4 regions of the Anaerospora sp. genome follow, and region 1 is predicted to be linked to each of the others. Evidence: riboswitches for the same ligand, from Rfam matches in the RefSeq annotation. Region 1 holds a riboswitch; each other region holds the start of a gene.
What was found. A riboswitch is a leader RNA that binds a small molecule or an ion and turns the genes downstream of it on or off. The one in region 1 is predicted to bind cobalamin.
Positions count from the first base shown of each region.

Region 2: another riboswitch for cobalamin. It lies ahead of RTR76_RS02585 (LysR family transcriptional regulator); the one in region 1 lies ahead of nikB (nickel ABC transporter permease).
Region 3: another riboswitch for cobalamin. It lies ahead of RTR76_RS14535 (sirohydrochlorin cobaltochelatase); the one in region 1 lies ahead of nikB (nickel ABC transporter permease).
Region 4: another riboswitch for cobalamin. It lies ahead of RTR76_RS11680 (hypothetical protein); the one in region 1 lies ahead of nikB (nickel ABC transporter permease).

Region 1 covers NZ_DALZUO010000008.1:129,651-137,874, reverse strand. The annotation lists gene RTR76_RS09150 (pyridoxamine 5'-phosphate oxidase family protein) at 1-208, opposite strand, end outside; gene RTR76_RS09145 (PLP-dependent aminotransferase family protein) at 366-1,772, shown strand; cobalamin riboswitch at 1,938-2,133, shown strand; gene nikB (nickel ABC transporter permease) at 2,318-3,259, shown strand; gene nikC (nickel transporter permease) at 3,260-4,081, shown strand; gene RTR76_RS09130 (ABC transporter substrate-binding protein) at 4,111-5,682, shown strand; gene RTR76_RS09125 (ABC transporter ATP-binding protein) at 5,704-6,492, shown strand; gene RTR76_RS09120 (ABC transporter ATP-binding protein) at 6,482-7,441, shown strand; gene RTR76_RS09115 (GNAT family N-acetyltransferase) at 7,484-7,996, shown strand; gene RTR76_RS09110 (S-layer homology domain-containing protein) at 8,033-8,224, shown strand, end outside.
Region 2 covers NZ_DALZUO010000002.1:122,447-130,670, forward strand. The annotation lists gene RTR76_RS02575 (sirohydrochlorin cobaltochelatase) at 1-228, shown strand, start outside; gene RTR76_RS02580 (TIM barrel protein) at 349-1,356, shown strand; cobalamin riboswitch at 1,505-1,689, shown strand; gene RTR76_RS02585 (LysR family transcriptional regulator) at 2,019-2,903, shown strand; cobalamin riboswitch at 3,137-3,321, shown strand; gene RTR76_RS02590 (MotA/TolQ/ExbB proton channel family protein) at 3,511-4,116, shown strand; gene RTR76_RS02595 (biopolymer transporter ExbD) at 4,116-4,526, shown strand; gene RTR76_RS02600 (energy transducer TonB) at 4,532-5,257, shown strand; tRNA gene RTR76_RS02605 (tRNA-Leu) at 5,573-5,657, shown strand; gene RTR76_RS02610 (amino acid permease) at 5,945-7,339, shown strand; gene RTR76_RS02615 (FAD-dependent oxidoreductase) at 7,561-8,224, shown strand, end outside.
Region 3 covers NZ_DALZUO010000019.1:20,705-28,928, forward strand. The annotation lists gene RTR76_RS14505 (ABC transporter permease) at 1-361, opposite strand, end outside; gene RTR76_RS14510 (ABC transporter ATP-binding protein) at 361-1,200, opposite strand; gene RTR76_RS14515 (ABC transporter ATP-binding protein) at 1,215-2,018, opposite strand; gene RTR76_RS14520 (FecCD family ABC transporter permease) at 2,019-2,978, opposite strand; gene RTR76_RS14525 (ABC transporter substrate-binding protein) at 3,037-4,014, opposite strand; gene cobI (precorrin-2 C(20)-methyltransferase) at 4,036-4,740, opposite strand; gene RTR76_RS14535 (sirohydrochlorin cobaltochelatase) at 4,880-5,797, opposite strand; cobalamin riboswitch at 5,972-6,154, opposite strand; gene RTR76_RS14540 (polysaccharide deacetylase family protein) at 6,258-7,061, opposite strand; gene RTR76_RS14545 (B12-binding domain-containing radical SAM protein) at 7,257-8,224, opposite strand, start outside.
Region 4 covers NZ_DALZUO010000012.1:97,072-105,295, forward strand. The annotation lists gene RTR76_RS11650 (gluconate:H+ symporter) at 1-1,256, shown strand, start outside; gene RTR76_RS11655 (3-hydroxyacyl-CoA dehydrogenase NAD-binding domain-containing protein) at 1,305-2,246, shown strand; gene RTR76_RS11660 (methyl-accepting chemotaxis protein) at 2,425-3,267, shown strand; gene atoD (acetate CoA-transferase subunit alpha) at 3,317-3,964, shown strand; gene RTR76_RS11670 (3-oxoacid CoA-transferase subunit B) at 3,978-4,628, shown strand; gene RTR76_RS11675 (LysR family transcriptional regulator) at 4,822-5,715, opposite strand; cobalamin riboswitch at 5,837-6,022, shown strand; gene RTR76_RS11680 (hypothetical protein) at 6,211-7,551, shown strand; gene RTR76_RS11685 (ABC transporter substrate-binding protein) at 7,591-8,224, shown strand, end outside.

The DNA.
Region 1 (8,224 bases):
TCGAAAGGGTAGCATCGTTGTTCAAGCTAAGATTTCGCTGTGTTTTGACAAAGCCGGAAGCCGGAATTAGCAGCTTATCTTCGCTGGTAACGGTTATATAGCTATTCCAGGTATTAACAAGATGAGGGCCGTCAGTACCGTTTGTTACAATGGATATAGCTCCATCTACGGGGTGAGCAAGAATGGACAAGAGTTTTTCATTAAGCATAGTGATACACCCTTTCATTTATTCAGATAGTGATAGTATAACTGGAATCTACCCTTGGTTAAAGGGGCAATTCGCGATAAAAAAACCAGGACAGTTTGACGAAGGGCTTTTTAGTGGCTATACTGGCAGTAGATGAGCATCATGAGGTGAAAAAGTAATGGTTGTCTTAGATAATAAACAGGATCAGCCTTTGCATATTAAAATTTATAATTTGATTAAAAATCAAATAGCAGCAAGGGACTTGCAGCCTCATAGCAAACTGCCGTCAATTCGCAATTTATGCAGTGAGTTGTCTGTAAGCCACAATACCGTGGAATATGCGTATCAGCAATTACTTGCAGAAGGCTATGTTTACAGTAAACCGAAGAGCGGTTATTATGTTTCCTTGTTAGACTCGGAATTTGCACAGCCGTTACCTCATCATACCGCTAACCTGCAAGAAAAAGTGTTGCAGAAACAGTCTCCATACAGCTATGATTTTCATCCAGCCAGCCTCTCGCCGGAGAGCTTTCCTATTTCAATATGGCGAAAGCTGTTAGTTGAATGCCTGCAGGAAGATCCCCGGCAATTTGCTGTTTATGGCAGTCCGCAGGGGGAGTTTGCCTTACGTAATGAGATTCGCAGCTACCTTGCTCGCTCACGCGGAGTGATTTGTGAAACGGAGCAAGTCATCATCTGTTCCGGCCTTCAAGATAGTCTCGCAATTATTATGCCGGTATTAAGATCCGATCATTCTTTGTTGGCGGTTGAGGAACCAGGGCATTTTATTCCCCGGTCAGTCTTTCAAAATCATTCATTTGCAATTACACCTGTTCCGGTATGTACAGACGGACTTGATCTAAAGGCCTTATGGTCTTCTAAAAGTACGGTGGTTTATGTAACCCCGTCGCATCAATTTCCTCTTGGGCATATTATGCCTGTTGCGAACAGGTTAAAGTTAATTGACTGGGCAGAGTCTGTAGGCGGAGTCATTATTGAAGATGACTATGACAGCGAACTTAGGTACCAGGGCAGCCCGATTCCAGCACTGCAAGGCCTTCATCCAGAAGCGAATATCGTTTATATCGGCACATTCTCCAAAGTTCTGTCGCCTGCGCTTAGAGTAAGCTATATGGTGTTGCCGAAACGAATGCTAGACAGATATCGCAACTTGTTTAATGAAAGTGCCAGTAGCGCTTCTTTATTGGAGCAGCGGGTATTAGCCAAATTTATGGTGCGGGGGCACTGGGAACGCCATTTGCGCAAAATGCGAACTGTTTATAAGAAAAAGCATGAAGTGCTTGTGCAGGCTGTTAACCGTCATTTTGGCGATCAAGCTGTCATCATTGGGCAGGGCGCAGGTCTTCATGTGGTTTTGGAGCTGCTAAACAGCGTATTTTCGGAAGAGGAACTTATTAAGCAGGCTCTTGCAAAAAATATCAGGCTGTTCCCATTGTCTAAAACCTACATTTCCCATACGGAGAGCGATACTAGGCAGAGGCTGATCATGCTTGGATTCGGAGGAATAAACACTACGAAAATTGATCATGGAATTCAGCTTTTGCATCAAACTTGGTATAAGTAATAAAAAAATGACATTTTATTAATATAATTCAGAAAAAATGATAAATACCAGCATTTTATTTGACAATAATCACCTTTAATGATAGTATGTACCAAATAATCATTTGTGTTGATGGTTAATAGAAATGAATGAAATTAGCATAAATGATATCTATAATACAATTTCATATTGATAGACGTTATAAGTGTCGGCAGCATTTGCTGTTGAACGATGAGAGGAAAACGGGTGAAAATCCCGTGCTGTCCCGCAGCTGTAAATAGGGAGCCTGCTTCAAAAATGTCACTGAAGGAAACTTTGGGAAGACGGAAGCAAAGGCGATGATCTATGAGCCAGAAAGCCTGCTTATAATAAGATTCATTGTTGACTTACGCGAGATAAGGAGATGGATATGTGGGTACAAGTATGCGCTGGCGTTTGCTTAACCTCTGGCCGCAATGTGCTTTAATATAGGGCAGCATGCCTAAATCCGCATAGAATCCGTTCTTTTTGTTAAGAAGACGATTCTATGCGGATTTTTTATTTTTTTTAAAGGAGGAGAGGATGATTTGAAGGGAAAAGAGCTTGTGCATCGATTGCTGCAGATGGTTATTACTCTTTTTGGTGTCAGTCTGCTTACATTTTCATTGATGTTTCTGTCACCGGGTGATCCGGTAGAGATGTTGCTGGAGGTAGCGGATACCATTGTTTCAGAGGAAACGATTGCAGAGACGAGGGCACAGCTGGGACTGGACAAGCCGTTTCACGTACAGTATCTCCGTTGGCTCTCAGGGGTTCTGCAGGGAGACATGGGCATGTCGTATTCGGCAAAAATGCCGGTAGCAGACCGTCTCTGGCAAAGTCTGCCGGGAACGATGGCGCTCGCAGCCTCAGCTACGGTGACGATGCTTCTGATCTCAGTTCCGGGAGGGATATTGGCGGCAGTTTATCGAAACCGGCCGCTGGATTATCTGATTCGCGGGATCTCATTTTTAGGCGTATCCATGCCGAGCTTTTGGGTAGGGCTTATTTTGTTGTATGTCTTGGGACTGAAGCTGAGATTGTTCCCGATAGCAGGCGGAGAAGTATCATTTGACAGGATGGTACTTCCTACACTGACGCTGGCCATTGCAATGGCTGCTAAATATACTCGGCAGGTGCGTACAGCGGTTTTAGAGGAACTGGGACAGGACTATATCACTGGTGCACGGACACGGGGATTTCCCATGTACAAAATTCTCTGGCGCCATGTGCTGCCGAATGCATGCCTGCCGTTAATTACGCTTCTCGGCCTGCAAATTGGCTGGCTGCTGGGCGGCGTGGCTGTTATTGAGATGGTCTTCTCCTGGCCCGGACTTGGCAAAATGGCCGTACATGCCATTGAGATGCGTGATTATCCTCTCGTACAGGGTTTTGTACTCTGGATTGCTGTTTTGTATATGGGAATTAATCTGCTTGTCGATATGTCCTATACGTATCTTGACCCGCGGCTGAAGAAAGGGGGGCGCTGAGTGAGGAATTTGACAAAGGATAAATTTTTATTTTGTCTTTATACATTTTTGGTACTCTTAATTCTTAGCTTTGCAGTTTTTGCACCCTGGCTGGCTCCTTACGATCCGTTTGATGCGGTAATGCGGCAGTCCTTGCAGGCTCCTTCTGACGACCACCTATTCGGAACGGATAAGCTTGGGCGGGATTGTTTGTCTCGTATTATTTATGGGGCGCGTACTTCGCTGATGATGACGCTGTCGCTGGTTGCCGTTATAACGGTAGTGGGAACTTTTATCGGCGTAGTGGCAGGGTACATGGGTGGCAAGGTTGATACTGTGCTTATGCGTATTGTCGATATGATGCTGGCTTTTCCGGGCATTGTGCTGGCTATTGCTATTGCCGGCATGCTGGGAGGCAATATCGTTAATGCAATTTTAGCATTGGCAGCGGTGAGCTGGACTAAGTACGCCCGTTTGGGGCGCAGTCTCACGCTGAAGCTGCGTCAGCGTGACTTCATTGCTGCGGCGGTAACAAGCGGGTCAAGACCGATCCATATTCTCTGGCGCCATATCTTACCTAATATCCTGCCAACGATTGTTGTCACCGCGGCAATGGATATCGGCACAATGATCATGGAATTAGCCGGGTTGTCCTTTTTGGGTTTTGGCGCACAGCCGCCTATGCCGGAATGGGGATTGATGCTCAATGAGGGAAGGCAGCATATTCAAACAGCTCCCTGGCTGATGCTTTATCCGGGGGCTGCAATTCTGATAGTAGTAACAATTTTTAATTTATGGGGAGACAGCCTGCGCGATATCATGGACCCTCAGCGATCAAATTAATTAAACACAGATGGAAAGGATGCGATCACTTGAAAAAATTAAAAAAGTTATCTTTGGTACTTATGATAATATGTCTGGCTGCGGTCTTTATAGCGGGGTGCGGCGGCGGTAGTAAGAAGGAAGCTGACACCAAGACTCTGAAAATCGGGGTAACCAACTTTGCGGATTCACTGGAACCAACCGAAAATTACTTTGGCTGGGTTGTTATGCGTTATGGCATTGGAGAAAGTCTGGCTAAATTTGATGAAAAAATGAATGTACAGCCGTGGTTGGCGGAAAGCTGGCAGATCAGCGCAGATCATATGACCTGGACATTTAAAATCAGAGACGGTGTGAAGTTCTCAAATGGCAAGCCGATGGATGCGGCTGCGGTTAAGGCCTCACTGGAAAGAACTTTTGCCAAGAATAAGCGGGCAGTAACGTTTTTTAAGTATAAAGAAATGAAGGCGGAAGGCCAAACTCTTACCATCCTTACAGAAAAACCGGAACCAAATATGTCCGGATTTTTAGCTGATCCACTCTTTTTAATCGTAGATGTAACGGCTGAACCGGCACGGAATTTTGCCAAGGAAGGACCCATAGGCACCGGTCCTTATATGTGCAAGACTTTTGTAAAAGATAAAGCAGTTATGGTAAAAAACACCTATTATTGGGATGGTGAAGTGCCTTATGAGACTGTTGAAATCCCGTCCATAGATGATCCTAATACACGGGCAATGGCGTTGCAGTCCGGCGAGGTCGATATGGCGGTTAATATCGCAGCAGGTGACATTGGCCTTTTTAATGATAAAGCGAAATTTCATGTGGACAGAATTGCCTCACTGCGCACGGTATTGGCCCGGATTAATCAAAATGGCGTTCTAGGTGATCCAAAAGTTCGTGCGGCGTTTATTAGTGCCTTGGACAGAAAAGTGTACAATGAGGTAATTCTCAAGGGGACCTTTATTGAAGGTAAGGCTCCTGTGCCTCCTTCAATGGATTATGGTTTTGATCAGCTCAAGGATCCCAACAGCTACAATATCGAACGGGCTAAGCAGCTCTTGGCCGAAGCGGGCTGGAAGGATGCTGACGGAGACGGTATTTTAGAAAAAGACGGCAAGAAGCTTACGGTAGATTTTGTTGTATACAACAGCCGTGCCGAACTGCCAATTTATGCAGAAGCTGTGCAGTCTGATGCCAAGAAAGTCGGCTTTGATGTAAAAATAAAGACTGTAGACTATAACTTGATCGATAAAATGGGAATAAACGGCGATTATGGCCTTCTGATTTCAAATATTACGACTGCCAATACTGGCGATCCGGAGATCTTCTTGAATTGGTACTGGAAAACGAATACAAATGGCGATAATCCGCAGAACGGCTCCGGTTACAGCAATCCTGCACTGGACGCGAAGTTAGCTGAACTATCCACAACGTTCGATCGCCAACAGCGTCGTCAACTAATGATTGATGCTCAGCAAATTATTATGAACGACGGAGCGGCTCTGTTCCTGGGGTATCCGGAAACAAACATCATCAGTTCAACCTCAATTGCAGGCGCTCAAATGTATCCGTCCGATTATTATTGGCTGACCAATAAGATTAAACCCGCTAAAAAATAACACACGCGAAGGAGAACTGAAATGTTACTAGAAGTATCGGAGCTTTCAGTATCCTATGGGGAACGTGAAATCGTCCGTAATGTAAATATATCGCTTGATGAGGGAGAAGTCCTTGCGATTGTAGGCGAAAGTGGCAGTGGCAAGACAACGGTTATCCGAGCAGTTCTTGGCTGCCTGCCGCATGAAGGCCGTGTAAGCGGTGGGAAGATTTTCTTTGAAGATAAAAATCTATTGGAAAATACCCCTGCCGAGTGGAGCCGTCTCTGTGGAACAAAGATCACGATGGTTTTTCAGGACAGCGGCAGCATCCTTGACCCTATTGCCCGTATCGGTGACCAGTTCGTCGAATATATTCGTGAACATTCGGCGCTGACCAAAAAAGAAGCAGTTAAGGCTGCAGAAGATATGCTCAGAAAAATGCACTTGCCTAATACAGAAAACATCATGAAAAGCTATCCCTTTGAACTGAGCGGCGGTATGCGTCAGCGTGTTGGAGTGGCAATGGCGATGTTTTTTAAACCGCGGCTTCTGCTGGCAGATGAACCTACATCAGCTCTGGATGTAACAACGCAGGCCCAGGTAGTAAAAGAAATGATGGAGATTTGCCAGCAAGATCAAACGGCAATTATCATTGTTACCCATAATATCGGTGTGGCAGCTTATATGGCAGATAAGCTGATTGTCATGCAAAATGGAGAGATCGTAGAATCGGGTAGAACCGATGAGATTATCGCACGGCCACAGTCGGCGTACACGAGAGAACTTTTGGATGCGGTGCCGCAGGTTGGAGGGAAGCGTTATGTCAGCTGACAAGGAGACGATTTTAACCATCGAGCATGTTGTAAAACAATTTCCCGTGAGTAACGGGTGTCTGCTGACAGCCTGTAATGATGTTTCGTTATCGCTGTATCAGGGGGAAACGCTTGGCATTGTTGGCGAAAGCGGCTGCGGTAAAAGTACGCTTATTAAACTAATCATGCAGCTTCACGCGACGACAAGTGGAGCTATCTGCTTTCAGGGAGAGGATCTTACAAAGCTTAAGGGAGAGCGTATGCGGCAAAGCCGGCGGCATATTCAGATGGTGTTTCAGGATCCGTCGCAAGCCTTTAATCCAAAGATGAAGATAAAAAATATCCTTTGCGAGCCGCTGCGCAACTTTAATCTGATAAAGGACCGCGACACAGGCAAAAAGGCAGAAGAACTTTTACGTATGGTGGAGCTGCCGGAAGATTTTGCCGACCGATATCCCAGCAACATGAGCGGTGGGCAGCGTCAGCGCATCGGGATTGCCCGAGCGCTGGCGCTTGAACCGGAGATTCTCGTTTGCGATGAGGCTACTAGTGCGCTGGATGTATCGGTGCAGAAAAAGATTATTGAGCTGCTTGTCAGAATTCAGCGGGAAAAGAATTTGTCTATGATATTTATCTGTCATGACTTGGCATTAGTATCGCAAATAAGCCATCGAATTGCGGTCATGTATCTTGGTAATATCGTCGAGGTGCTTGCGGGGGACATGCTCAATGAAGCAAAGCATCCTTATACCAAGGCGTTGCTGCAGGCAGTTTTCCCGGTAACGAAAAAAGAAGGCACAGTGGTCAGACCTCTGGAGGGCGAAATACCAAGCCCGCTTGACTTACCTCCAGGTTGCCCTTTTCAAAGCAGATGCCCGGAAAGTATAGCAAAATGCAGACAAGAAAAACCGGTACTGGAAGAGCTTTGGCCAGGCCACAGCGCTGCCTGTCATTTATTAAAGCGTTAGCTCACCAAGGTACACTATTCAGCAGGATATGAAAGGAAGGTTATGATGGAAACTAGTAATATTTTAATTCGCAAAGTTGACAATAATGATATTGCCAGTGTACAAAATTTCTTGCTGGGACAACTGCAGGACCTCTTTTGTAAAGATGGTCAAAGTGCTGTTACCGATGATGTATTAGGACTGGCAAAGCTATACATTGAGCCTGTCCGCAATCAAATGTGGGCAGCATTTTCTCCTGACGGCACTGTTGTAGGAACAATCGCGATTAGTGAGTATAATGACCGGATTACTGTGTTCAAAGGTCGCTATCCTGCAGGAACAACGGCGGAAGTGGGGCGCTGCTATATTGATAAGACGCTTAGACGCCAGGGGATTGGCTCCAGTCTGCTTACAATAGCAGAGGCTTTTTGCCGTGAACAGGGCTACCGGATGATATATCTGCATACGCATCACTTTCTGCCGGGAGGCTTTTACTTCTGGCAAAGCCGGGGCTTTGTCATTACTCTTGATGAAGGCGGTTCTTATGAACTGGTTCATATGGAGAAACCGGTATAGCTGTAGTAGTTATTAAGCTGATTGAGGAGAGATTTTATGAAAAAGAAGATAGCATTAGCGCTTGGAGCTGCTTTCAGCATGAGTGTAGCAGGGACGGTACTGGCTGCACCGGCTAATTTATTTGCGGTGGTTCCTGAGCATCACTGGACATACAGTGCAGTTGGTCAATTGGCTAAAGAAGGTATAGTGGAAGGCTTCGGCGGCAGCACTTACAGGGAAGACGTGATG
Region 2 (8,224 bases), on a different contig from region 1:
GTGCGCAAAGTGGCACTCCTGCCGTTCATGTTAGTTGCAGGTGATCATGCCCAAAATGATATGGCGGGAGATGAGCCTGATTCAGCTAAATCTCAATTGTTGGCAGCTGGCTTTGAAGTAGAAGCTTATTTATATGGCTTAGGCGAGAATGCAGCGATTCAGGATATTTATGTACAGCACCTTAGAGATGCTATGCAGCAGCCTGGACACAAATGCCATAAGAAGTAACGATAAGTAACCCTGTCTGTCATGCGCGGAGAGGGTTATTTTAATTGTTTGAAGGCGCTGCCTGTATATAACGAGATAAAACTTACAACTGCCCATTGTCGGGCTGAACGGAGTCAGAATATGACAGAGCAAGCTTTGGAACTGCTGGAGGTGAGTGACAAGATGCTGGAACTCGTAAATTTATCGAATTTTTCGTCTGATATGGAAATGATTCATAACAGTCCGGCTTGTCTGGAAGCATTTTTAAACCACCACCATCTTGATGGTTTGGAAATGATGTTTTGTGCTCCATGGGACCGGCATGTTCACAGACGGGAATGGATACAGGGAGTGCATCTCCGCTTTTGGCCGAACTGGCTGGATTTTTGGAGGGGAGACCGAAAAGCCTTATTGCGCGAATTTCCTAATGAAGCAGCAATTGCTGCCTATTACGGCGGACAGACGCGGGAAGCCTGGCTTGCTATATACAGGGAGAATATTCGGTTGGCTGTTCAGTCAGGCGCCAAGTACCTGGTCTATCATGTCAGTCATGCCCGTTTGTCTGAGTTGTATAACTGGAAGTTCAATGCTTCTGATCGCGAAGTAATTGAAGCGACAATTGAAGTGGTTAATGAACTTGCCAGTGAAATACCGGAGAATGTAACCTTGTTATTTGAGAACCTGTGGTGGCCCGGACTCACGCTGACTGACAGCAAGCAGGTACCATTTTTGCTTGAAGGCGTAAGGCATGCTAATGTTGGCATTATGTTGGATACAGGTCACTTAATGAATACAAACTCACGATTGCGAACGCAGGAAGAGGGCGTTGCATATATTTTGCATATTTTATCGCAATTAGGCGATAACAAGCGATATGTTAAAGGCATTCATCTCCATCATTCCTTATCAGGAGAATACATTGACAATACAAGAAACGAAGAAGCCTCATCCGATTTGACGATTGAACAAATTATGAGCCATGTTATGAAAATTGATCAGCACTTACCCTTTAGCACGTCTGAAGCTCGGCGTATTGTGGACTATGTACAGCCTGAATACCTGGTGCACGAATTCCTAAATACTTCCTTAAACGGCTGGGTAAATAATCTTTTGTGCCAGCAGCAGGCTCTAAAGTCCGGTATAGACTAAAGCTACTGTTTTATTACTTCCGTTCCTGCTTTATCCAGGGAGCGTAGAAATAATAGTACTGGGGTACAAATATAAGTAAATTACATAAGAATGGTTGACAATATAAGGCAGGAGATGCTATCCTAAGCTTGATCCTTCTACTAGGATGTAATTTCATAATGAGGTAGGTGCCCTTCGGGGCTTAATAGGGAAGACCGGTTAAAGACCGGCGCGGTCCCGCCACTGTAATGGGGAGCAAACTCAATAGTATGCCACTGGGACTTAACGTCCTGGGAAGGTTTGGGCGCGCCATGATCCAGAGCCAGGAGAACTGCCTATCTGACGATCACCGTTTGACCCACGAGCGATGGGAAGGGGATTATTCGAGCATTAATCTTTTCCGGTGTATTTTGCGCCGGGGGCTTATTCAGGTTGATCTCTCTTATAATACTTACCCTTCCTGTAGAACTCAGGGAGGGTTATTTTAGTGTCGGACTTTTCTGGATTTTTTAACTAGAGGAAGGGTTGGACATAGTTGCAGGTTTACAACTGAATACAGCCGATCGCTGTTGACCCGCGAGCGATGGGAAGGGGATTATTTGAGCAATCAAGTTGGTCTCTCTTATAATGAAAACCCTTCCCGTAAAACTCAAGGGATTGTTTAAATGAGGAGAGGACTCACTATGGAACTCAGACATTTGAAGTATTTTCAAGTCGTAAGCCAGTTAAACAGTTTAACGAAAGCTGCCGAGGTATTGCACTTAACCCAACCGTCGCTTACGGTTGCCATGCAGAAGCTGGAAGAAGAGTTAAAAGTACCCTTATTTGACCGGAGCCAAAGGAGTTTAAGCCTCACATTAGAAGGCAATTTATTTTTACAGCATGTGAATGATATTTTGCGACGTGTTAATGATTCCGTTTCAGAAATGCAGGATTACCGTACTATGCAGACGGGATCAATTAAAGTGGGAATTCCACCGATGATTGGTGTATTTTTGTTCCCCCACATTTTCAGTAAATTCCGAAGTTTGTATCCGAATTTTGAATTGACAATTGTCGAGCAGGGAACGCTTTCCATTTTGCGGCTGCTTGAGCAGGGCAAGCTGGATATTGGTTTTGGCGTTCTTTTTGATAATCAGTTAACAGCAATGGAAACAATGCCTGTTGTTCAACGTCAAATTGTCGTATGTCTGCCTCATGAACATCGGTTGAGTGCTTTGTCGCAAATACCGATTGCAGCGCTGCAGGATGAACCGTTTATTTTGCTGCAGGAAGATACCTATAACCGGCAGATTATTATGGAAGAATGTAAAAAGCATTTGTTTGCACCAAAAGTTATTTTTTCAACAAGGCAAGTACAAACCATTATTAATTTAGTGGAACAGGGGATTGGACTTTCCTTTTTGCTTGATGTAGTTGCCCAAAAACAGACCAATATTAGCAGCCGCCCTTTGGAACATCCCCTTAATATTCAAACAGGACTTGTTTGGCGTAAAGACAAATATCTATCGAATGCATTAAAAGCATTTATCGATTTTATTAAAGATTCATTTCCGGTAGAAAACTAGTGTCTTGTCAAAGTTGTGAATTAGAATTAGACAGTGTAGATTTTTTTGCAATGCAAGGCGGAGGAGTCCGCGCATATCGAGAATATGTAAGGCGACGACAACGCAGCAGTGCGAAAAAATCTACGCTGGCTAAACTAAGATTTAACTTTGTCAAGACACTAATTGCTTTGGTAGAAATCGTCAGATTTAAAAGAGATTTGACAAATATCAATAAATAGTGCTATTATCAATACAATTTCATGAGCGAAATAGGTGCCCTGCGGGGCTTAATAGGGAAGACCGGTGTAAAGCCGGCGCGGTCCCGCCACTGTAACGGGGAGCAAACCCAAGAGATACCACTGAGGCGAAAAGTCTTGGGAAGGTTTGGGTAAGTGATGATCCTAAAGCCAGGAGAACTGCCTGTTTAACAATCACCGTCATACCCACGAGCGATGGGAAGGGGATTACTAGAGCGATTTTCCTTCTTGGCTTTCCGGCCAGTTCTATCTGAAGATTTCTCTAATAACTAGACCTTCCTGGGCTGATCAGGAAGGTTTTTATGTTTTTGCCGGATGTTTCGCTTATATCCGTCATTTCCATTTTGCACAGTACGAGAGGAGAATGAAAGATGAGTTTTTTTGAGTTATTTAATAAGGGTGGTCTGGTTATGTATCCGCTACTCCTGTGTTCGCTGTTTGTGGTTGCTATAGCAGTTGAACGTTTTCGTTATTATCGCAGTGCTGATACGGAGCTGGAAAAGCTGCTGGCAGCTCTCAAACCCAAACTGAAGGCCGCGGACTGGCCGGGGGCAGCTGCGGTTTGCACGCAGACCCAAGGGGCTGTTTCGCAAGTTTTGCTTGCCGGTCTGACAAGGATAAAATATACCAGCAAGCTGGAAAGTACGTTAGAAAATGCGGCTCAGCTTGAGGCTGCTAATTTGCGGAGAAACCTTGGTTATCTGGATACGATTGTTACTTTGTCGCCATTGCTCGGATTATTAGGGACTGTTGTTGGCATGATTCAGTCCTTCAGCGTGTTTAATGTGAAATCAGGACAGCCAATGGCCATTACCGGCGGTGTGGGGGAAGCGCTTGTTGCGACAGCGGCAGGCTTGTGTGTAGCTGTTCTGGCTCTGCTTGTACATAGTTATTACAGTCATCGGCTTGATGCCGTCGTAACCGATATGGAGCAAGCCTGCTCTGTTTTTCTAGACAGTGTGGCAGGTGATGAGTAATGAAGCTGCGCAGTTCACGACTGGAGCGGTCGCCTAAGCTGATGATTATTCCCATGATTGATATTATTTTTTTCCTGCTGGTGTTCTTTATGATGAGCACGCTGTATATGGTAGAACAAAAGTCAATTCCCGTCAATTTGCCGCAAGCTGCTGTTGCGCAGACAGACTTGGAGAAACCGATTGCGGTGACAATAACGGAGACTGGCAAAGTACTTGTTGATCAGGAAGAACTCCCTGTAGAGGTGCTGGCAAAACGGATGCAAATCGAAGTTGCACGAAAATCGGATCTAGCGGTTGTTCTCCGGGCAGACCGGCATACGGAGCATGGCCGGGTTGTGGCTGTACTTGATGAGTTAAAACAGGCAGGTATTCGCAGAATTGCTATTGCCACAGAAGCTAAGGCAAGGTGAGCAGTATGAGCAAACGTAATGAATGGCTGCGGGCATTGGCGTTTTCTATTGTTATACATATAGGGCTGATCATTTGTATTGGCTGGTTTGCGGCACATATCTTTACGATTCCGGTGGCCGAGCCTGTTGTGGTGGAGCTGGATCTAATTGCAGATCCCGGAATGCAGGAAAGCTCTGCGCCAGGCAGTCCGGCACTGGCGGCTAGTCAGACGGTGCCACAGCAGGAAATGGTTATGAAGACGACTGTACCAGTAAAACAGCAGGTAATTGCAGAGATCGCAGAAGCTGAATCGGTCATAACGGAGACTGAGGCAGCTGCTCAAGCGTTTTCGAGCTCAGCTAATAGGTTCTCGTCGCAGGGAACTGGAAGCGGAGGTGAGTTTGCAGGAAGCGGTTCTGGATCAGGCTCAGGAGCAGGTTCGGGCGGCGGCACCGGCAGCGCGACAAAAGGTCTCATTTCGCCTCCCCGGATTTTGCAGAAAGTAGAGCCCCGTTACCCGGAAAGTGTCAGGCGCGATGGAGTAGAAGGAAGTGTAACCGTTAAAATGGAAATCATGGAGAATGGCAAGCCCAGCAATGTTTGGGTTGTAGGTTCTTCAGGGAGAAACGAATTAGATGAGGCTGCAGTAAAAGCGGTTGAGCGGTGGCGATTTGTGCCTGCCCGCGATTCCGCCAATGGGCAGCCGGTAGTGTGTATTACTACGGTAGAAGTTAAATTTCGTCTGAATTAAGCATATTTAAGTGCAGGCTTTTCCGTTTAGCTCATATCCCTGGAAGTTGCTGATTGCAGGCAGCTACTCAGCTGCCAAGCAATGGCCAGCGGTGAAAATGAGCGCATCGGTTAGGTGATGGGGCAGAAAAATATTGAGGAAAACCTGTAACTGAAAAAAATAATGAAAAAAAGTCAGCATGCACAGAAAAAAACGCTTGACGAAGGGATATTGTTTATGGTAATATTCTTATGTCAGGTGCGTGAGATCACATCAAGTGATCGCCTCCAGGAAAGGAAAATTCTCTGGAAGCTCGCAATTGCTGACTTCATACATGCGGGAGTGGCGGAACTGGCAGACGCACTAGACTTAGGATCTAGCGCTTTACGGCGTGCAGGTTCAATTCCTGTCTCCCGCACCATAGGATATAGGGGGCTTCAGAGTTTTCTCTGGAGCCTTTTTCCTTTTTATAATCGCTGATTGCAGATAGAAGAAGTATTCTGAATTCAGACGCTGGGGAAGAAGCGGGGGACGATCGTGGAATAGACTTCGTATTTAATGTAATAAAATTCCGTTTCCTGGAAAAGTAAAAAAGGAGTGAATCCTATGAGCAGCAATTTAAAAACTGAAAAAAACCAAATCAGCAGCAATCCCCATGTAATAGACACAGAAACGGGTGAGTTAAAGCGAAGCCTGCAAGCACGCCACATGAATATGATTGCAATCGGCGGTGCTATTGGTACGGGCTTGTTTGTCGCCAGCGGTGCCTCTGTTAGTACGGCAGGGCCAGGCGGAGCTTTATTCGCGTATGGTGTAATTGGCATTATGGTTTATTTTTTGATGACCAGCCTGGGAGAAATGGCTACCTATTTGCCTGTCTCCGGGGCATTTGGCACCTATGCCAACCGGTTTGTTGATCCTGCGCTAGGCTTTGCCGTAGGCTGGAATTACTGGCTGAACTGGGCTTCCTGTCTGGCAGTGGAGTTAGTTGCCGGAGCTATTATTATGAAATTCTGGTTTCCGGATATTCCTGCCATGGTGTGGAGTGGATTGTTTTTAGTCATGCTGTTTATATTGAACTTATTATCTACCCGCGCATACGGTGAAAGTGAATTCTGGTTTGCCGGGATTAAAGTAATCACAGTTGTCGTTTTTTTATTTGTTGGTGTTGCCGTGCTTCTCGGCTTTGGCAACACTTCATCACCCGGCTTTGCCAATTGGCATACCGGAGAAGCTCCTTTTGTGGGCGGATTTGGTGCGATATTAAGTATCTTTATGATCGCAGGATTCTCTTTTCAAGGGACGGAACTGGTGGGAATTGCTGCTGGTGAGAGTGAAGAACCGGAAAAAAATGTGCCTAAGGCTATTAATACTGTATTCTGGCGCATTTTGCTGTTTTACATTGGAGCTTTATTAATTATTGGTTTTTTACTGCCCTATACGGATGAAAATTTGTTGAAGAACGATGTAGAGAACATCGCTGTCAGTCCTTTTACATTAGTGTTTTCCCGTGCAGGCTTAGGAACGGCTGCATCTATTATGAATGCAGTTATTCTTTCTTCGGTGCTTTCAGCCGGGAGCTCATCTTTGTATGCATCCTCGCGAATGCTGTATGCTTTGGCCAAGGAAGGCAAAGCGCCACAGCTTTTTGGCAAAGTGAATAAGCGGGGAGTACCGGCTAACGCTCTTTATGCAACAACTGTTTTCGGATTACTTGCTTTTCTAACCTCGCTTGTCGGTGACGGTACCGCTTACACCTGGCTGTTAAATATAACTGGTGTAATTGGTTTTATCGCCTGGCTGGGAATCGCCATTAGTCATTACAGATTCCGGCGGGCCTTCATTAAACAAGGGAGGGACTTAAGCGAATTGAAGTATAAGGCTAAATGGTTTCCCTTCGGACCGTTGTTTGCCTTTGCCCTTTGTTCTATCGTCATAATTGGGCAAAATTACAATGCCTTTTTAGGCGGGACTATTGACTGGTATGGTGTAGCCGTATCGTATATTGGTATTCCCGTGTTTTTAGCAGCTTACTTAGGCTATAAATATGTGAAAAAGACAAAACTGATCCCTTTGGAGAAAGTGGATTTGAGCCGCTCTTAAATAACTGGATAGCCGGCTCATACGAAAGCCAATCACTCCCAACTTTAGGTAAATTAAAGTTGGAGTGATTGGCTTTTCTTATTACATAGCAACCACCGGCTTTGTTTTCATTGAATAGCAAATATGTTTGTGGCATAATGAAATTACAGATTTTTCACGCTATGACGTGAAATGGTAAAGTTCTGCTAGAAATCTTATTTATTTTTGGAGGGGTGAACATTTTGGCAGATGAAAAATTTCAGGTTATTGTCATTGGTGCCGGACTTGCAGGCAGCGCAGCTGCTTATCAGCTGGCAAAAGCCGGGCGGGAAGTATTGTTAGTCGACCGGGGCAAAGGGCCAGGCGCAAAAAATATGACGGGCGGTCGTATTTATACATATGCGCTTAAAAAACTATTGGGTGACGAATGGCAGGAGGCTCCGCTTGAACGGGAGGTAACGAGAGAAATGATGATGATGATGACACCGCAAACAAGCGTTGCCATCGACTCAACATTTTCATCGGTCAACCAGCAGTCTTATACGGTACTCAGGAGCAAGCTGGACGCGTGGCTAGCGGCAAAAGCAGAAGATGCGGGAGCCATGATGATTCCGGCCAGTACCGTTGACACGTTTCTTATGAGGGACGGGAAGGTCTGCGGTGTTAAAATCGGAGATGAAGAGCTTGAAGCTGATTTAGTGATTAGTGCTGAAGGCGTTAATTCTCTTGTGGCGGAGAGATCTGGGATTATTAAGCCATTAGAGCTCAAAAATATTGCATTAGGGATTAAGCATATCGTTCAACTGCCTGAAGCGGTAATTAATGAGCGATTTAATACAGTCAGTGATGTTGGTACGGCAATGCTGTGTGTTGGCGAATGTACGAAAGGCATCAGCGGCGGTGCAT
Region 3 (8,224 bases), on a different contig from region 1:
TAATCACCACGGAAGATATCATGCCCCGCGCTACGCCGGCCAGCACTTTTCCTAGGACATAGGCCGCTGGACTAATGGGGGCGAGCAAATACTCCTCCAGCGTCTTGTGATACAGTCTGCTCATATTGACAGGTGTGCCAACAGCATTAAAGCTGATATTCATTGAATTTAGAGCAATAATGCCTGGAACGATGAAATCAAGGTAACTTCCCTGATTAACGGTAATACTGCGGCCCAGGCCCCAGCCAAAAGCAACTAGATACAAAATGGGCGAAACCATTCTAGCTAAGATATAGCGGCCCAGGCGTCTTTGGAGCACTACCCAATCCCGCCAAAAAACTGTCCAGATGTGACTAAGCATCACTCCACCACCTTCCGGCCAGTGAACTCAACAAAGACATCCTCTAAATTAGAGCGCCGAATCGCTGCTGCTGTTGTCAATACCCCAACAAAATCAGCAGCTTTTGTTCTGTCGGTAAAAAACCGGCTGTTTAAGCGGTCACCATCGTGCCACTCCACCACATATTCACCCAGGTTTTGGCAAAGCTTTGCCGGAGAATCAAGGGCAATTAGTTTTCCTTTATACATGATGGCGACCCGCTGGCATAGATTCTCTGCTTCTTCAATGTAATGAGTCGTTAATAGAACGGTCAGGCCTTCACCGGCTAGCCGTCTGACCAGTTCCCATAATCGGCGCCTCACTTGCGGATCAAGTCCCACCGTCGGCTCATCCAGAAAAAGGACCTTAGGCCGGTGCAGTAAGGCCCGCGCAATCATTAACCTGCGCTTCATCCCACCGGAAAATGTCTGTACCATATCCTGACACCGGTCTTTCAGCTCTACGAACTCAAGCAATTCTTCAATTCGCTTATGCCGCTCATCTGTCGGAATGCCATGCAGCCGTCCATGAAGCTCCAGGTTCTCCCATGCCGTCAATTCAATATCCAGATTAATATGCTGCGGAACAACACCGATAATGGTCTTGATCTGCTGTTCATCACCCGGAAACTGCAAACCACCGATTGTAATGCGCCCTTCTGTCGGTTGGGCCAGCATGGTGAGAACCCGGATAGTTGTTGTCTTACCGGCACCATTGGGACCTAATAATCCGAACAATTCTCCTTGGGGTATAGATAAATCCAGTTTATCAACAGCCGTTCTGTCCCCAAATTTTTTAACCAATCCCGCTATTTCAATCATGGCTTTTCCTCACTTTATTGACTGCAGACATTCATTGGCGCTGTCAGGCTCTGAGCCAAACACACGGGACGCCCCTGATTATCCAGCCAAATATCCGCTTCCACGCCAAATACCTCCCTGAGCATCGTGGGAGTTATCGTATCAACAGGCGTGCCACTAGCATACAAACTTCCCTGGCAAAAGACAGCTACCATATCGGAGTAACGGGCTGCATGATTCATATCATGCAGCACCATCACAATACTAATACCCTGCTCTTTATTTAACTGCGTAATTAACTCCATTATTTCCAGCTGATGGCATAAATCAAGATAAGTCGTGGGCTCATCCAGCAGTAATATCCTGGGTTTCTGGGCTAAGGCCATAGCAATCCAGGCTCGCTGCTGCTCGCCACCGGACAATGTGTTTACCCGTCTTCCAGCCAAATCTACCAGCCGTGTTTGCTCTATCGCCCATTCGACAACCAGCCGGTCCTCTTTTTCATTTCCTTTCCACCATTGCTGGTAAGGAAACCGTCCATACTCCACCAAATCTTGAACAGTCAAATCACCTGGCGCCCGTGATGCCTGATGCAAAGTCGCCAGATGACAGGCCATTTCTTTCGTGCCAAAGCTTTGAATATCTCTGCCATCTAATGCAATTGAGCCGCTTTTGAGCTTTATGTTTCGTGACAAAGCTTTAAGAAAAGTACTTTTCCCCGATCCATTCGGGCCTAATATCGATACGATCTGGCCTTGGGTGATGGACAGGCTGAGATCCTTAAGGATCGGCTTATCGCCAAAGCTAACCGAAACATTTTTTGCTTCCAGTATCGCCATTTAGGATTCCCTCCTTAATAGAAATAGAAAAAAGGGAGCTCCTATAAAAGCCATTAAAATACCAACCGGTATTTCCAGTGGCGAAAACAACGTTCTTGCCAGCGTATCGCTAAGCGTTACTACGCCGATTCCCAGCAAGGCCGATGCAGGCAGTAAAAAGCGGTAATCCGCTCCGACAAGTAAGCGAGCCGCATGAGGCACAACGAGACCGACAAAGCCCAATAACCCGACTACACTGACGGCACTGGCCGCAAGCAAGGCTGCCACCGCTGTCATCAGCAGTCTGGTAAATTCAACTTTTAGGCCTAGTCCGCGGGCGACTTCATCCCCCAGGCTTAAAACGTTAAGTCGCTTTGCACCCCAAAAGGCAAACAAACTAGCACTGATGGAATAAGGCAAAATGATGTATACATGGGGCCAACTCCGAGCGGTCAAGCCGCCTACCATCCACATTAAAGCCCCGTGAATGCGGTCACTGTACAGCACCATCAAAGCAGAAATTCCGGAGCCTAAGAACGCCGATACGGCAACCCCCGCCAGCACGATGCGGATAGGGCGGATGCCCCCCTTCCATGCCAGCAGATAAATAAGTGCCGCCGCCGCCATTGCTCCCACAAAAGCGACCGGCGTAAGCAGGAACTCCATAGCAGGAAACAGCACAAGCACAATAATTCCTGCCAGGCCCGCTCCCGATGAAATGCCGATAATATGCGGATCAGCAAGCGGGTTTTTCATAACCGCTTGCAAAATAGCACCCGATAAAGCAAGATTCAAGCCCACCAAAGCGCCTACCAGGATACGCGGCAGGCGAATATTCCAGATAATTTGTTCCTGTACACCAGCCCCGCCTGTCACAATCGCTTGAACAATGGTCGAAGCAGGAACATTTACAGCACCTTTCATGAGGCCAATGACCATTCCGCTAAGTGCAATAAGGGCAAAGACAAACAGAACCAGCATACGCCAAATTATTCTCTCCCGGCTGTCAGCCGATCGATTCACTAGCTTTTTTACGTTACTAATCATGGGCATAGATCTCTGGATATACCAATTTAGCCATATACGCTGCCGCCTCCGGAGTTCTCAGTCCAGGATTTAATAAAAAAAGCTCAGACGGTAGAAATACCAATTTCTTATCACGCACTGCCCGGAGAGTTGCCCAGGCAGGATTGCTTTCTACATCATCGCGCATTGTCTTTTCAATTTTGGCAGCATCACCCATCGTAACGACAAAGATCATATCCGGATCATTTTCTACCAGCTTTTCCAGACTGTATGGCGCATTATCGGCACCATCGTCTATCGGTCTGCTGCCGGCGGCAATATTCTTCAAGCGCAGGAACTTAGCAGTATTGCCGGCGATACTATTTTCCAGCTCTAAGGTAACACTTTTCGCTGTCGCGTGGAGAATTGCAATCTTCGTAGTCTTATCAGGCAGTTTTTTGCTGACATCCTGCAGTTTGCTCTGCATACTTTGTGTTAACGTCTGCGCTTTGTCTTTTGTGCCTGCAATCTCGCCCATTAAAGCAATCTTCTCAAATACATCATCATACGTTTTATATTTTAGAATAACAACGGGAATGTTGCTACTCTCCAAGATAGGAATCAGCTTTTCATGGAGCCCCTGCATCGCAATAACAAGATCAGGCTGCAGGGAAACTACCTTCTCAACATTAACATTGTACACAAATCCTACTTCAGGAACAGCTTGCAGCTTCTCTGCCTCAATACCAACCTTAGCAGTTGAGGTAGGGCGGCCAACTGCCTTCCCGTCTACGGCATATAGCAGTTCGAGAAAGGAAGGTGACAATACTACCACTCTCTCCGGCTTTTTAGCCAAAGAGACCGTGCGTCCCATATCATCTTTTATAGTCAGATAAGCCGGTTGCCCACTTTTCCCCGGCGAGCTCTGATTTGGCTGTCCGCCGCAGCCTGCGACCAAAAAGGTAAGCAGTATCAAGGTTGCTATCATCCTGAAACCCATACTTAATTTCAAGGCTGTAGCACCTCCCTTTGTCTAAACTTTGTTCCTGCGCGTTAAAATCGTAGATAAATAATTAATCTTTTGGTCACCAATATCCTGCAAATTATGTATAACTTGCTCATCTTCAAGTCCGCAGCGGCTAATCATTACCGCATTTTCAGCTAATCCATGATGCTGAAGTTTTTCTATCACTTCGCCGGAGTTTTTATAGACCTTCATGATGACGGCATTATCAGCCATCTCTAGGGCCTTTTCCAATTTGGCTTCATCAATCGTCGCCGGAATAATACTCAAAATATCGTTTCCTTCAACAATTGGATAGCCCAATTTGCTCGCAATTGCACAAAAAGCAGTAACTCCCGGAATCGTTTCAATCGGGTAACCGCAGTTTTCCAGTAATCGGAAAACATAAATATAAGTGCTGTAAAACATGGGATCACCTAGCGTGAGGAATACAACCTTTTTACCGGCAGCGAGCAGCTCGCTAATCGTATTTTTGTTATTTTCCCAGGCTGTGGCAAGCGTCTCATCATGAGAAACCATCGGAAAAACTAATTTTACAATCTCTACGTTCTCTTTTAAAAAGGGCTTCGCAATTTCCAGAGCAACGCTATCTTCCTTTTTCTCTGTTTTAGGCGCAATAATAATATCTGCCTCGCGAATTACATTAATTGCTTTGACTGTTAAAAGTTCGGGATCGCCGGGTCCAACACCTACACCATAAAATATTCCAGACATAATTACCTCCGTTAGCCAAATGTGTTTTATTTTTCTATTTTCAGCGATTCTCCCAAAAGCACATAAACAGTCTCAAGCCCCCTTCGGAGCCTGAGACTGTTGGGAAAGTGCAATATTGGTTTTACTAGAACAGGACGGATTATAATCCGTAAATCGCATCCCGTACATGCTGTACATAAATATCTTGGAACAAAGGATTTTCCCCTAAGCCATGAATGTATGTCTTTACCTTGAAGCCATCTTTAATGAAGGTACTTTTCCAGGAGTCATCTTCATCACCGGCCATATCATTATTCGCATGATCACCGGCAACCAGCATCAAGGGCATTAATGTAATTTCTTTATAGTTGCTTTCTTCCAATGCCTTTTGAACATCTTCCAGGTTTGGATGATCTGTTTCTTCAACAACACCAACCAAAACATTCAAACCTGCAGCTTTAAAGCGGTCTTGCAGAGCTGCATATGCAGGATTATGTTGATGAGGCGATCCATGTCCCATAAAGACAACTACGCGATCAGGCATCTGCAGCACAGGCAATTGATGTCTCAATGCGTCAGTAGCAATAGCAAAGTCATCAGGCTTGCCATTTTCACCGTTGAAGAACAGCACAGGACGTCCTACAACGAGTCTATCAAAAGCTTTGCTGTATTTGGATACAACAGCAATAACTTTTTTGTCATATTCTTCACCAGGAGTTAAATGAGTAGTTTGAATTACTACTTCTTTGAAACCTTCTTTTTGCAGCTTGTCCAAAGCTTGTTCAAGGCTGTCTATTTGGATCTTTTCATTTTCGCCGATCCGTTTTACTACAATTTTGGAAGTAAATGCACGGCGCACTTCGTAGTCAGGAAAGTTCTTCTGGATTTTGTTTTCCACACTCTCAATATTTGCTTTGCGGGAGTCAGGGAAAGTCGTACCAAAACTAACAACTACAATTGCTTTTTTAGTGTCTCCTGCTGCACTTGCAGCTTCTACACGGGAAGCGCCGAATAATCCGGTTACTGCTAGACTTCCGACCATCATTACACCTAAACAGGCTTTCATCCAATTACGCATCTGACCGCACTCCTTTACCACGTATGTTTGTCCAGATTTCACCCATGAACATCCAAATAAACCTGCGTCGAATGCACCCCAATCAACAAGAAAACCTCCCAATTACTGGGAGGTTAGATATGCATAGCAAAAGCTGTTTGCACATTAATCCCCTTCCCATCGCTCGTGGGTGTAAACGGTGATTGTCAAATAGGCAGTTCTCCTGACTCTGGCTCATTGCTTACCCAAACCTTCCCAAGACAAATGTCCCAGTGGTATAACTTGGGTTTGCTCCCCATTACAGTGGCGGGACCGCGCCGGCATCACACCGGTCTTCCCTATTAAGCCCCAAAGGGCACCTACTTCAACGATGTTCAATTAGTTTTCATTATACTCACCGATTTCAGTAATGTCAATAAACTTATTGCAAACTATACCATTGCTTTACAAATTCCGGCATTTTATGGCATACAACAATTTCCTATTTATTTCTTATAGAGTTCTTAAGCTCTTTAGCAAGTTCAATCATTTTAGTGAAGTTTAAGCGTAAATAAAAATCCACAAAGGTTCCACGGGATTTTAAAATAGGAACCCGCTCTAATTCTAGAGGATCACTATTATGATTTACTCTACCAAAATCGACAGTAAATGCTGCCTTGTATCCAGCTGCCGTAACAGCGTCTTTTACTTGTTGATTGTAAGAGCCTCCGGGATACGCCAGATAATGCACCGGATCACCCAGCCGCCACTCAATGCCTTCCTTGGATTTTACAAGCTGATGCTTCGCTTCTTCCGGCGAAACTTCAGCAAGCGGCACATGACTAAGCGTATGTGAGCCAAACTGAAAACCAGACTGCCGCATTTCCTTCACCTGATCCCAGTTCATATACCACGAGTCGTGTCCAACAACATCCGTAATTAAAAATATAATTGCAGTAAAACCGTATTTTTTCATGATGGGGTAAGCATTTGTATAATTATCGGCATAACCATCATCAAAGGTGATCAACACAGGCTTTGGCGGCAGGCTCCCCTTCTGGTAAAGGTAGGCAAACAATTGGTCTGCCGTTATTGCCGTATATCCTTTATCAGCTAAATATGCCATCTGCCTGTCAAAATTTTTAACGCTCAGCGCTAACGGATTATTAGCGTTATCTTCAACCTGATGATAATTCAATACTGGAATACCCGCTGATACATCATCGGGGGCATTGTAAAAATAACTGCCTGCTATAAGAAAACCTGCGATACACAGCAATAGAAAATAAAGTATCTTCTTTTTCAAGTCGTCACCTCATGTGATAATTATCCCGGTCACTGCCTGTAGAATAAGATCGGGCAACCAAAATAGGAATGTTTCTTTGATAAATAATACGCCATTTAACAATAAACAGCAATAGAACTTCAGCGTTATTTCGTCGGACAACCTATTTAATAAGGGGATCAGCTACTGCATAGCTGATCCCCTGGAGCTAATTCGTTATTTAATTTTTGTTTGCTGAGCCATCTGCCTGCTCTTCTGATTGATTTTTTCGATAATTTGCTCCATGTAAGTTGTACTTCCTGACATAATATCCTGCAGTGATTTACTTTTAAACTGCAACAGATCTAATCTGGTGTTGTAGCCGATTGCCTCAGTCATCATAAGATATTCATCTGAGATGTCGGTAGGAATACCGAGCTTCACAATTTCTTGTTTTAACCGACCTGTTTCTTTTAAAAGCTCAGCCCCACTCATTTCTTGCAAAGAGTAACCTAACTCCTCCCATAGTTCGACAGGCTTATAGATTGAGTACTCATATTTCATAAAATTAACAACAAAGTTTTCTTCAGCCTTAAATCCATACTTAGCTGCGTTTTCCATCCACTCGGTCTCAGGAAACATACCGGGAGGGTTAACAATGACCGTATCAGGATTAGATTCTTGAATAATGCGCATATCTTCCCGGAATACTTCTTCCAGTGTAACCCCTTCTACCACCGGGCAGGGATAAATCAAAGATAAGCCTACACGGCAGTTATTCTTAGCCGCAGAGGATGCCAGCTTAATGCAATTAATGGTATCCACAATATCCTTACTCCGGACGCCCTTATTCATCACCTTTTCGTTAATAAGGTCATGCCCTGTTTCTCCCCCCATAAATACCGCTCTCAACCCTGCTTTAATCATTATGTAATATGCGTCGTATAATGCGGGTGTCACTTTTGCAGCTCTGGAAAACATAGAAAAATTAATATTCAAGTTTCGTTTCAGTATTTCCTCAGCAATTTTTTTACCATGTTCAACGGGAGTTTCGGAGCTGCTAAAACGAAAGAAGGAAATACCTTGCCGGGCCATTTCTTCAATTTCGTCGACAATTTCTTCGATAGGGCGCGATTGATACGTACTATTTTGTCTGGTATGAGAGCAAAAGTTGCATTTGTTCCAAGAGCAGCCAAAGCCGTCAA
Region 4 (8,224 bases), on a different contig from region 1:
ATGCATTTCTATCACTGTTAATCACCTGCTTGGTTGTTGGTTATGCCGAGGGCTTACCGCTAACAAAGCTGATTGCTTCAATCGAAGCGGGTATGGGCGGAACACTGGGCCATCTTGCCATTATCTTAGGTCTTGGTGCCATGTTTGGTAAAATTATGGCAGATGGTGGAGGTGCACAAAGAATAGCTGACACTTTAATCGCCAAGTTTGGTCGTAAACACGTAGCTTGGGCGGTTGCTATAACTGGCTTTGTTGTGGGCATTACCTTATTTTGGGAAGTCAGTTTTGTTGTATTAATTCCGATCGTATTTACAATATCGGTAGCCGGAAAAATTCCTTTGCTTGAAGTAGGCCTCCCGATGTTATCAGCAATTACGATAAGCCATTGCTTCCTACCTCCTCATCCGGGTCCTGTTGCAATAGCAAATATATTTCATGCAAATATCGGGTTGGTACTTGTCTATGGAATTATCATTTCCATTCCAACTTTATTAGTGACGGGACCCTTGTTTTATAAGCTTGTCAAAAAAGCTGGAGTAAATACTGAAATACCCAGTGGACTTAAAGTTGGAAAAGTATTCGAAGAACACGAGCTGCCTGGCTTTCTCATTAGCTTTTTTACAGCCCTTGTTCCTGTAATTATTATTATAGCTTCACTGGTAATCGAGGCAGCTTTTCCTAAAGATTCCCTTATTGTTACGGTATTTAAGTTTATTGGTACTACCGACATGGCCCTGCTAATAGCGTTATTAGTTTCCATGTATTCGTTTGGTTTTGCCCAAGGCAAAAACATCAAGGAGCTGATGTTATCCGCCGAACAGTCCATAAAGTCCATTGCGATGATTATCCTCGTCATCGGCGGAGGTGGTGCGTTTAAACAGGTTATTATTGATAGTGGAGTAGGTCAATATGTAGCTTCTTTAATGGTGGGAATGCCACTATCTCCTTATATTGTAGCCTGGGTGATTACAGCAGTTATACGAGTTGCGATAGGCTCGTCCACTGTAACTTTATTTACAGCAGCAGGCCTTCTATTGCCATTACTTTCTCAACCAGGTGTAAATCCTGAGCTGATGGTGATAGCGCTGGCTTGCGGCTCAGTATTTTTTGATCCACCTACGGATGCCGCTTTTTGGATGGTTAAAGAGTACTTTAACTTTACTTTACCTCAAATGTTTGTTATATGGGGTGGGTTAACGTCTCTCATTGCAATTATGGGACTAATTGGAGTCATAACTCTGAGCTTTTTCATATGACCATCAATAGAAGAGTATAAGCAGCAGTAAACATGAGGAGGAATATGCATGAAAAAAATTGGAATTATCGGATCAGGAACGATGGGACACGGTATAGCTACAGCGTTTTCTATATATGGCTATGATGTGAACATTTATGATACGAATGCAGAAGTTCTTACAAAAGCTAAAGAGCTTATTAAACAAGAATTAGAACTATTCGTTAGCGAAGACTACCTTCCAAATTTGGAAATTGAAGCTTGCCTTGCTAATATTAAATTTTCGACTAACCTGCAAAGTACTGTGGCTGATCGTGATTATGTAATTGAAGCAGCTCCGGAAGTAATGGAGCTCAAGCAAAATTTATTTAAACAACTGGATGAACTGTGTCCTCCAACAACTATTTTTGCCAGTAATACCTCAAGTCTTCCTTTACAGGAAATGATGAAACTAGTTAGTGAAAACCGCAAACAGCGGATGATGATTAATCACATGTATAATCCAGCCCATCTTATGCCGATCGTAGAACTCTCTTTCTTTGGTAATATGCCTGAAGAGATATACCAAAAAGTCGATCAGCTTTATCGATCGATCAATAAACAACCAGTAAAAGTACTAAAAGATGTACCAGGGTTAGTTGCCAACAGAATTCAGCAAGGGCTTGCCAGAGAGGTATTTTCCCTTATTGAAATGGGAGTAGCAGAACCTGCGGAAATAGACAAGGCATTAAAGTTTGGTCCGGCTTTTCGCTATGCTACTACGGGACATTTAGAAGTTACTGACTTTGGCGGTTTAGATATTTGGTGCGTCGTAGGCGATAACTTGTTAAAAGTAATGGACAATTCACAAAGTGCCAATCAACTGCTTAGAAAGAAAGTAGATGAAGGCAAATTGGGAGTAAAAAGCGGGGAAGGATTTTATGAGTATTCTCCTGAGGAAGTACCAGAAGTCCGGAAAAAGTTTATGAAGAAGTTAATTCATCAATTAAAAGCATCTGAGTATTATATCTAAAATAAGACTTAGATACGAGCACAGGTCTGACTGTTAGTAAGAGTAGATAAGTGCAATCTAAGGTAAGGCTAAGGGTGCTTTGAAAGTATTGCAGCCATAGTCTTGCCTAATTTTTCTTATGACTAAGCATAAACTTAAACAATTTGAGACAGAAAACTGTCGAATTGAGGAATTTATTGTGGAGCTAAAGGTTAACTCTATTTTAGATTGCTTTATGCAGGCATTACCGTTATTTAATAGTTTGTTAAATAAAGAAATTGGCGTATCTTTAACCGATTTGGAGAAGTTCTTACTTTATAAACCGGCAAAGAATTTTGATATGAGAGTTTCACCGGGAGATCCTATAAAACCCGGCTCGGCAGTTGAGCAAGCTATTCGAGAGAGGCGCAGAGTTATAAGAAGAGGCGATAAGACCCTTTATGGAATGCCATATATTGCTGTGTGCTCTCCAATATTTGATGAGTTAGGGAATGTATTAGGATGTGCTGTAGTGACTGAACCAGTAGATATGCAGGATGCTATGAAGGAGATGGCTGGGATATTAAACCAGGGCATTAGTTCCATAGCTGGCACTTCAGAAAAAATATCCGCCCAGACACAAGAAATAGCTTCACTCATTACTAACTTAACTCAGGCTGCCCTGAAATCAGAGGAACGAGTGAGAGAAACAGACAAAATTATAGGACTTATTAAGAATATCTCAAGTCAAACAAATCTATTGGGGCTTAATGCCGCAATCGAGGCTGCGCGAGTTGGCGAAGCAGGGCGTGGTTTCAGTGTAGTAGCAGAGGAAATACGTAAGTTAGCTACTGAAAGCGCTACATCTGTAAAGAATGTTGATTTTATTGTTAAAGCAATTCAACAAGATAGTACTCAATCATACAGGCATTTTGTGCAAGTCAATGAAGCAATTAATCAAATTGCGTCATCAATTGTTGAAGTGACTAGCGCAATTCAGCAAGTCGGTTCTCTTGCTCATCAACTTGATGAGCTCGCTGATGAGCTAACCCAAAATACGTAATCGATCAAAGCGTTAAAGCTTTTCGATTTTATAATAGGTGGAGGATAGCATGTCTAAAATTACTACAATAGAACAAGCAATGCAGAAAATAGAAGATGGTATGACACTTATGATTGGGGGATTCCTTGCTGTAGGCACACCAGAGGTATTTGTGGACGCACTAGTAGCTCAAGGAACAAAGCAGCTTACTGTTATTGCGAATGATACGGCTTTTCCTGATAAAGGCATAGGGAAACTTGTGGTCGATGGCCTACTAAAGAAGGTAATTGTTTCTCATATTGGGACAAATCCGGAAACTGGAAGAAAAATGAACACGGGTGAACTTGAGGTTGAACTTCTACCACAGGGAACACTTGCTGAGCGTGTTCGTGCTGGTGGTGCCGGATTAGGCGGCATATTAACGCCGACTGGGATCGGAACAATAGTTGCCGAAGGAAAAGAAGTGATAACCGTTGACGGAAAAGATTTTCTGCTAGAAAAACCGTTAAGAGCTGATGTCGCTCTTATAAAGGCGTATAAGGCTGATACTGCAGGAAATTTAATATTTGAGCGCTCGGCCCGCAATTTTAACCCACTGATGGCTATGGCAGCCAGGGTCGTTATCGTCGAAGCAGAGAACATCGTAGAAGCTGGTCAAATTGATCCGGATCAGGTAATGACACCAGGTATTTTCATTGACTGGATTGTCCAGGGATAGGGGGGATTAAGAGATGGATGCAAAAACGATAATTGCTAAACGGGTTTCGCAAGAGTTTCAGGATGGTAATGTTGTAAATCTCGGTATTGGTATCCCAACATTAGCCGCAGACTTCCTGCCAGAAGGAGTAAGGGTTATCCTACAGTCTGAAAACGGCTTCGTTGGCTTAGCTCCACTAACTGGCCCACCTAATCCCAATTTGGTCAACGCAGGAGCTAAGCCTGTTTCAATCATTCCCGGTGGTGCTGTATTTGATAGTGCAATGTCTTTCGCTATTATTCGAGGGGGACATGTTGATATTACCGTGCTTGGCGCATTAGAAGTTGATCAGACAGGAAATCTTGCGAATTGGATGGTTCCGGGCAAACTTGTACCAGGAATGGGGGGAGCGATGGATTTAGTATCAGGCGCTAAGAAAGTGATTGTTGCCATGGAACATACTTCAAAAGATGGGGTTTCAAAGATCTTAAAAAAGTGCACTCTTCCATTGACTGGGAAAGGTGTGGTTGACTTGATTATTACAAATCTTTGTGTATTTGAGGTGGTTGAGGCTGGACTTGTTCTTAGGGAATTAGCACCCGAAGTATCAGTGGATGATGTGCGAGAAAAAACGGAAGCGAATTTTTCAGTTGCAGTTCCCTTGCTTACGATGAAACTTGCGTAATGATTAACGATTGAACAGAGTGTTTGCGAATGCAAAGGAAAAACATGCAATGAAGCATACGCAATTTAAAAAGGCGCCTTACGCTTTGCGAAAGTGCCTTTTTGCCGACGATCTGAACAGGAAGCTATTAGCTTGCTGTTCTTTTTATATTAGAGATTTTTTCTTTACAAAGCTGAATATTTGAGTATATCAGCTAAATAGGTACTGCTGCCAAACCATGCTTACTCATCATGTCAAGCCAGTCCCGAACCGGTTGACGGGAAAGCCGCTTGGGATGAACAACTGCATACGTCTGCCAGCGGGGCGGCAAGGGTGAACCGGTGAGGGGAATTTCAATTACGGAGTTTCTGTTCAAGGCTTTTTGAACAGTAGAACGGGTCAGAATAGCTGAACCGGCTCCGTCTTCAACAAGGGAAACAATAAAAGACGGATTACCGATGTTAGCGTGAAACCAACGTGTTCCTGGCAATAATTGGGCAATCCAATCACTGAAAGCTCCTCCCCAGTTATGAAACAGAAAATCAATCTTTGCCAGGTCCTTAACCGGCATTTCCACCTGATTTGCAAGCGGATCACCGGGAGGACATATTAAAACAAAATCTTCTTCATTACATAGGAATGTTGTAAACCGGCGAATTCTTGGCAACTGATAAACGATTGCAATATCGATAATGCCGTCTACCAAAGACTGCAAAATATCCGTTGAATGGCCGGCAACTGCTTTTACCGAGATGCGGGGAAAGCAGCGCAAATATTCACGGTAAACCGGGAGTAAGAGATTTGGCATTGCTGAATATACATTTCCTATAACTAAGCGGTCATCAAATAGGGCTGCTGAATTTAAAAGGGCTTTGCCATTTTCGAAGTCTTCCAAGATATGCTGGGCATAAGGAAGAAACATAAGGCCACTTTGCGTCAATACCACACGCTGATTATCTCTGATAAACAATTTTTGCCCTAATGTCTTTTCCAGCTCGGCGATACGGGCACTAACTGTTGATTGGACAATATTTTGTATTTCTGCCGTTTTTGAAAAGCTCTTCGTTTGGGTTAAAATTTGCATTGTTTTTAAAACTTCTATATCCACTAAGGCTCTCCTTATCTAGTGTATTAAAAATTTCGATAGCAATTATTAATATGTTTCGTTTTACAAATAAAAACTCCTTTCTTTATAATAAAGATAGTTACCGTTATTGAAAAACATTATCAACTACATAGATTGAACAGGTGTTGCTATATGCGACTTAATAGAAAAACCGGTTAAAGGCCGGTGCGGTCCCGCCACTGTAATGGGGAGCAGACTCAAGATAATACCACTGGGATATACATCCTGGGAAGGTTTGGGTAAGCAATGAGCCAGAGCCAGGAGAACTGCCTGTATGACGTCACCATTTGACCTGCGAGCGACAGGGAGGGGATTAAAACGGCAGCTGCAATGGCTAAAACCGTATGAGCCCTTTCCTTTTTTATCTATTAAGAAGGACAGGGCTGTTTTATTTATCGGCGAGAGCTCTATAATCAGAGCAGTACATACCTGCTTTGCATTCATAGATGATTATTCGAAAGACGAGGGGAGCAAGACATGAGAAAACGACTAAGAAAACAAGTAATCACGGCGCTTACTTTAACGCTGATGACGGGTATGGGGGTGGCTGCAGCAGAGGAAAACCCGTATGCTGACGTGTCTCAAAATCACTGGGCTTATGCTGAAATTGATGCATTGGTCCAGGATAAGCTGATTGCTGGCTATGATGCGGCTGCCTATGACAAAGATAAAGTTGCTACCCGCTATGAAATGGCCCGGTTTTTAGCCAATGCACTGAGTAAATATGATCAGGCTGACAAACAGCAAAAGGCAAAGATTGACCGGCTGGCACATGAATTTGCCGTAGAGCTGAATACGCTTGGCGTGCGGACAGTGCAAACAGAACAACAGCTCCCTAAAGAAGCGGTGCAGCCGGCAAAACAAACGAAAGCAAAGAAAACGTCAGTTACGATTGACGGCGAGACTTTAATTGAAGCCTCAGATGTGGACAGTAAAAAACAAGAAGGCAGCAATGCCTTTAATTGGCGGCAGCGGCTGCACCTCAACGCCGATTTCAATGACCGGGTGAGCTATAAATCACGTATTCAGGCCAGCGGCAAATTTGGCAGCGGCAGCTCAGAAAACGGGAATACATCCAATGAAATGCGCTTTACCCGCAGCTATATCCAAGTGAAAGATTTCTTTGGCATTGATCAGTTTCAGGCCGGCCGGATGGCGCTGGCTGTTGGCCGTTATTTTCCCCTGGCCTTGCAGGGCGATGCTGACGGTGTTGCGCTGAAACATCAGTTCGGCAAAACCAGGCTGGACGGCTATTGGGTCAATCCGGAAAAAAATACTGATTTAAAAGGGATAAATCTGAATTTTGCACCCACAAAATCCTTTGAATATAATGTAGGCTATATTTCTGCTGATGGCAGCCTTAAAACGGATGCTCCAGCAGTGGCAGCAAACTATGTGGATACCGGCCTTTCATGGGAAATACAAAAAGGGGTTACCGGCGTACTTAATTACACAAAATCCGATGCCTCCGGCTCACCCGATGCATGGGCGGCCCAAGTCTCGTATAACTGGGTAAGCGGCAAGCGGCAAGCAGGATTTTATTCCTATGAGGGACTTGTCAACATCCTCGTACCCCATGATCAGGCTATTGCTCTTACCTACCGGGATATTGATAAAGATGCCTTGCCTGGCAATTACGGCAACTTTACTGGGGTTGGTGAAGCCAAGACAAACGGCCATAAAGGGTTGATGCTTGGGTATCAGAATATGGTAATGGATGGTATCCGTATGTCGCTGCAGTATCAAAATCTGGAGGATAAGTTAACCGGTAAGCATGACCACCGTTATTACGGAGCTTTTGATATGTATTTTAATTAATGCTTCGCTGATACGGCAAAAGAGGAAGGGGATTAAGAAGTGAGTAGCAAGAGTTATAAGAAATTATTTGCAATAGCAATAGTGATTACTATGCTGGGCAGCATACTTCTGGCTGCGGGCTGCGGCGGCAGTAAAAATGAGAAGACACAGGCAACGGCAAAAGACGAGATTGTTGTTGCTATCGGCGGTGAAAAGGCCTCGGGCTTTGATCCCGTTACCGGCTGGGGGGCCCAGGGGGGAACTTTGTTTCAAAGCAAGTTATTGGATGTCAGCCCGGACAATAAAATCGTCAAGGATCTGGCAACCGATTATAAAGTAAGCAGCGATGGCCTGACCTGGACCTTCACTATCCGGGAAGGCGTAAAATTTCATGACGGCAAATCGCTGACGGCTAAGGATGTGGCCTTTACTTTTAATAAAACAAAGGAAGCGGCCAGTTTCGTTGATTTAACCGAGATGGATAAAGCGGAAGCAGTGAATGATAAGACTGTTGTTTTCCATATGAAGAAGCCAATGTCGATTTTTCCATATCAGGTGGCAACACTGGGGATTGTTCCGGAACATTTATATGGTGACGGTAAAGCTTATGCCCAGCAGCCAATTGGCTCCGGTCCGTATAAATTCGTCCAGTGGGACAGAGGCCAGCAGCTGATTGTAGAACGCAATGATGATT